2 regions of the Stenotrophomonas sp. S41 genome follow, and region 1 is predicted to be linked to the other one. Evidence: predicted binding sites of a transcription regulator. Region 1 holds the regulator's gene; the other holds the start of a gene.
The links. Region 1 encodes FliA, which starts transcription of late flagellar genes. Its sites were predicted from a motif close to TAAAGTTTNNCNNNCNNNGGCCGATAA; they were not measured.

Region 1 (2,200 bases):
TGTGGCGGATGCGCTCAAGCTGCTCATCCTGGCCCGGCTGCAGGCCATCGGCACGCAGCTGTTCGGTCAGGGCGCGGCATTCCTCGGCCAGGTCCAGGGTGCGGTGGGTGGCCTGTTCGGTCATCGCCACCACGTGGTCCAGGCGTGCGCAGGCATCGTCCAGCTCGCCGGCCTCGTCGGGCACGGTCGGCAGTTCGCCCAGGGCCTGGCCCAGCTCGCGGGCCAGCCGCGAAAGGCCGCTCATCATCGGCTGGGTACGCGCGGCCACGAGGCTGTCGATGCGCTGGCGCCAGGCGGTCTCGTCACCCGACTCCAATGCATCCAGGGCCTCCTGCAGGCGCAGGGCGAGGGCGCTTCTGTCGACCTGGGCGTCCATCAGGCGCTCGCTGCCAGGCGTTCGAAGATCTTGCCGAGCTTCTCTTCCAGGGTCTGCGCGGTGAACGGCTTGATGATGTAGCCGTTGACGCCGCTCTGGGCCGCTTCGATGATCTGCTCGCGCTTGGCTTCGGCGGTCACCATCAGCACCGGCAACGTCTTCAGCTTGGCATCGGCGCGGATCGCCTTGAGCAGCTCGATGCCGGTCATCACCGGCATGTTCCAGTCGGTGACCACGAAATCGAACGGCTGGCTCTGCAGCAACGACAGCGCGGCATGCCCGTCCTCGGCTTCGGCGGTGTTGGTGAAGCCCAGATCGCCCAGCAGGTTCTTGACGATGCGACGCATGGTCGAGAAGTCGTCGACGATCAGGATGCGCATGTTCTTGTTCAAAGCAGAGTTCCTTTGTTGTTCACTGCGGGCGGCCGGGGGCAGCCGCCTCGCGCATGTTCATTCTTCGAGGCCGGCGTCGGCCGCCTCGAAAACCTTCAGCCGGCCGCGCAGGCGCAGCACGGCCTGGCCGTGGATCTGGCAGACCCGCGATTCGCTCACGCCGAGCACCGCGCCGATCTCCTTCAGGTTCAGCTCCTGCTCGTAGTAGAGCGAGAGCACCAGCTGTTCGCGCTCGGGCAGGTGGCCGATGGCCTTGCCCAGCTCGCGGCCGAACTCGCCGCGCTCCAGCACCTGCTGCGGGGTCGGGCCGCCCTGGGCAACCGTGTCCAGCTCGCCCTGGTCCTCGATGCGCGATTCCAGGCTCAGCACCTGGCCACGCGAGGCGTCTTCCATCAGGCGCAGGTACTCGGGCAGGGGCATGTCCATCGCCGCGGCCACCTCGGTGGCGCTGGCGGCGCGGCCGCTGCTCTGCTCCAGTCGGCGGATGGTGGCGGCCGCGTCGCGGGCACGGCGGTGCACCGAGCGCGGTACCCAGTCACCACGGCGGATCTCGTCGATCATCGAGCCGCGGATGCGGATCGAGGCGTAGGTCTCGAACGACGCGCCCTGGTCGGCGTCATAGCTGCGCGAGGCTTCGATCAGGCCCATCATGCCGGCCTGGATCAGGTCGTCCACCTCGACGCTGGCCGGCAGGCGTGCCGCCAGGTGGTGGGCGATGCGCCGCACCAGGTCGGAATGCTGGGCGATGACATCGGTCGCGCTGGCGCGCTGGACTTCCTTGTACTGGGCTGCACCTTTCATACGGTCACCCCACGCTGCTTGAGGATGCGTTCGAGGAAGAACTCGACGCCGCCACGCGGTTCGGTCGGCGCCTGCCAGCGGGCGGTGCGGCGGGCGATCTCGGTGATCGCCAGCGCGGCCGGGCTGGACGGGTAGGCCTTGACCACCGGCTGCTGGCGCTGCACCGACAGGCGCAGCCAGTCATCCTGCGGCACGCAGCCCAGGTAGTTCAGCGAGACATCGGCGAGGAACTTCTCGCAGACGCGGGTCAGCTTTTCGTACAGCACGCGGCCCTCGTTGGGGTCGCGCACCATGTTGGCCACCACCTGGATGCGGTCCACGCCACGTTCGCGCGAGAGCACCTTGATCAGCGCGTAGGCGTCGGTGATCGAGGCCGGCTCATCGCAGACCACCACCACGGTGTCCTGCGCGGCCTGGCAGAAGGTCAGCACGCCATCGGTGATGCCGGCGGCGGTGTCCACCACCATGATGTCCAGCTCGCGTTCCAGTTCGGAAAACACGTTGACCAGGCCGACATGCTCGGCCGGGGCCAGTTCGGCCATGTGCCGGCGGCCCGAGGCGGCCGGGACCACCAGCACCCCGTTGGGGCCCTCGATGATCACGTCCTCCAGGCTGCAGCGGCCGGCCACCA
Region 2 (2,200 bases), on a different contig from region 1:
GCCAGGCGTGGCATGGGCCACAATGAACGTTGCAACCTGGAACGAACGACGACATGGACGCTGCACTCCCCATCGTGACGTTCGCCGGACTGCCTGGTGCGATCATCGGCGCTGGTCTGGGGATGCAGTCTCGGTTATCTGCCGGCGGTGCTGGCCATCGCCGTGCTGCGCTGGATGATGTGGCGGCAACGCTGACCATGGAGGAACACGATGCTGGTAAGGGTAGGCTCTCTGGACGAAGCCCTGCAGGTGCTGCAGGGCGTGGGTGAGCTGGGCCAGGGGCGTACGCACGCCACCTACATGCAACGCCTGGCCGGCCGTCGCCACCTGGTGCTGGTGGCCGAGCAGGGCGGTGAACTGGTCGGCTTCAAGGTGGGCTACGCGCTGGACCGCCGGCGCTTCTACAGCTGGGTCGATGGCATCCATCCGGCACATCGCCGCCAGGGCATCGCCCAGGCCCTGCTGGAAACCCAGGAGCGCTGGGCCGCCGCGCAGGGCTATGACAGCATCGAGGTGAAGACCTCGCAGGCCTTCCCGCAGATGGTGGCCCTGCTGGAGCGCAACGGCTACCAGCCCGAGGGCGAGGCCGAGGGCAAGCTGCTGTATCGCCGGGTGCTGTGAAGACGCGGGGGCTAAAAATGGCCCTAAAGGCCGCGTCCCGCCGGCCGATAACCTGACTGGATCCCGCTCCTGTCCCTCGCTGCTGGACTCCATGCTGCCCCCGACGGGCGGTCCGTGCTGTGTGTACCGCCTTCCGCAGTCCGCAGTCCAGAGCTCTACGCGCACAACGAACAAGGACGCTTCCCCCGCGCGTCTGCAAGTCCAGGCAATTGATGGCCCCGCCGGGCATCCGCCCGCCGGATTGCACTTTATTGGACTCCGAGGAACCCACGATGCTGATGCCAGGCTTCACGGCGGGTGAGCAGACACCGGCCGACCCGCACTCCCGTTTTTCGCCCTGGCGCGTGCTGCTGGGCGCGCTGGGCGGTCACCGCACCACCACCGAGCTGTCCGCGCAGGACCGCCGCCAGGATGAGCTGGCCGCGCAGGTGGCCGCGCTGCATCGCGTGCAGGCGGTCATCGAGTTCGCCCTGGATGGCACCATCCTGCAGGCCAACGACAACTTCCTGCAGGCGGTGGGCTACCGCCTGGACGAGATCCAGGGCCAGCATCATTCCCTGTTCGTCGATCCCGAACATGCCCGCAGCGCCGAGTACCGCGAGTTCTGGGCGCGGCTGGCGCGCGGCGAGTTCGACGCCGGCCAGTACCGGCGCTTCGGCAAGGGTGGGCGCGAGATCTGGATCCAGGCCTCGTACAACCCGGTGCTGGATCGCCAGGGGCGGCCGTACAAGGTGGTGAAGTTCGCCACCGACATCACCGCGCAGAAGCTGCAGGCCGCCGATTCGGCGGGCCAGCTGGCGGCGATCGACAAGTCGCAGGCGGTCATCGAATTCAGCCTGGACGGACGCATCCTGTCGGCCAACGCCAACTTCCTGGCCGCCACCGGCTACACGCTGGACGAGGTCCGTGGCCAGCACCATTCCCTGTTCGTCGAACCCGACCACCGCGGGAGTGCCGAATACCGGCAGTTCTGGGAAAAGCTGGGCCGTGGCGAGTACGACGCCGGCCAGTACCGGCGGCTGGGCAAGGGCGGGCGCGAGGTGTGGATCCAGGCGTCGTACAACCCGATCCTCGACATGAACGGTCGCCCGTTCAAGGTGGTGAAGTACGCGACCGACATCACTGCCCAGGTGCACGAGAACCAGGCCACCCAGCGCGCCGTCGCGCAGACCCGCGAAGTGGTGGCGGCGGCAAAGCAGGGCGACCTGACCCACCATGTGGACATGACCGACAAGCGCGGCCCGATTGCCGAACTGTGCGAGGGCGTCAACGCGCTGGTGGAGGCAATGGCCGGCATTCTTGGCCAGATCAAGTTCGCCGCCGACACCATTGCGGTGGGTGCGAGCGAGATCGCGCAGGGCAACAGCGATCTGTCCCAGCGCACCGAGCAGCAGGCGGCCTCGCTGGAGGAAACGGCGGTGTCGATGAAGGGCCTGGCCGACACCGTGCAGCGCACCGCCACCAACGCACGCCAGGCCAGCGAACTGGCCGGCGGCGCGGCGGACGTGGCCGCGCGCGGTGGCACCGTGGTGCATGAAGTGGTCTCGACCATGGCGGTGATCAACGCCTCGTCGCGCCG

Region 2: the regulator FliA is predicted to act here: its motif matches at 646-672, upstream of IAE56_RS18110 (methyl-accepting chemotaxis protein).

Annotation. Positions count from the first base shown of each region.
Region 1 covers NZ_JACVTV010000017.1:16,358-18,557, forward strand. The annotation lists gene IAE56_RS05945 (protein phosphatase CheZ) at 1-376, opposite strand, end outside; gene cheY (chemotaxis response regulator CheY) at 376-768, opposite strand; gene IAE56_RS05955 (RNA polymerase sigma factor FliA) at 826-1,569, opposite strand; gene IAE56_RS05960 (MinD/ParA family protein) at 1,566-2,200, opposite strand, start outside.
Region 2 covers NZ_JACVTV010000116.1:3,401-5,600, reverse strand. The annotation lists gene IAE56_RS18115 (GNAT family N-acetyltransferase) at 211-621, shown strand; gene IAE56_RS18110 (methyl-accepting chemotaxis protein) at 894-2,200, shown strand, end outside.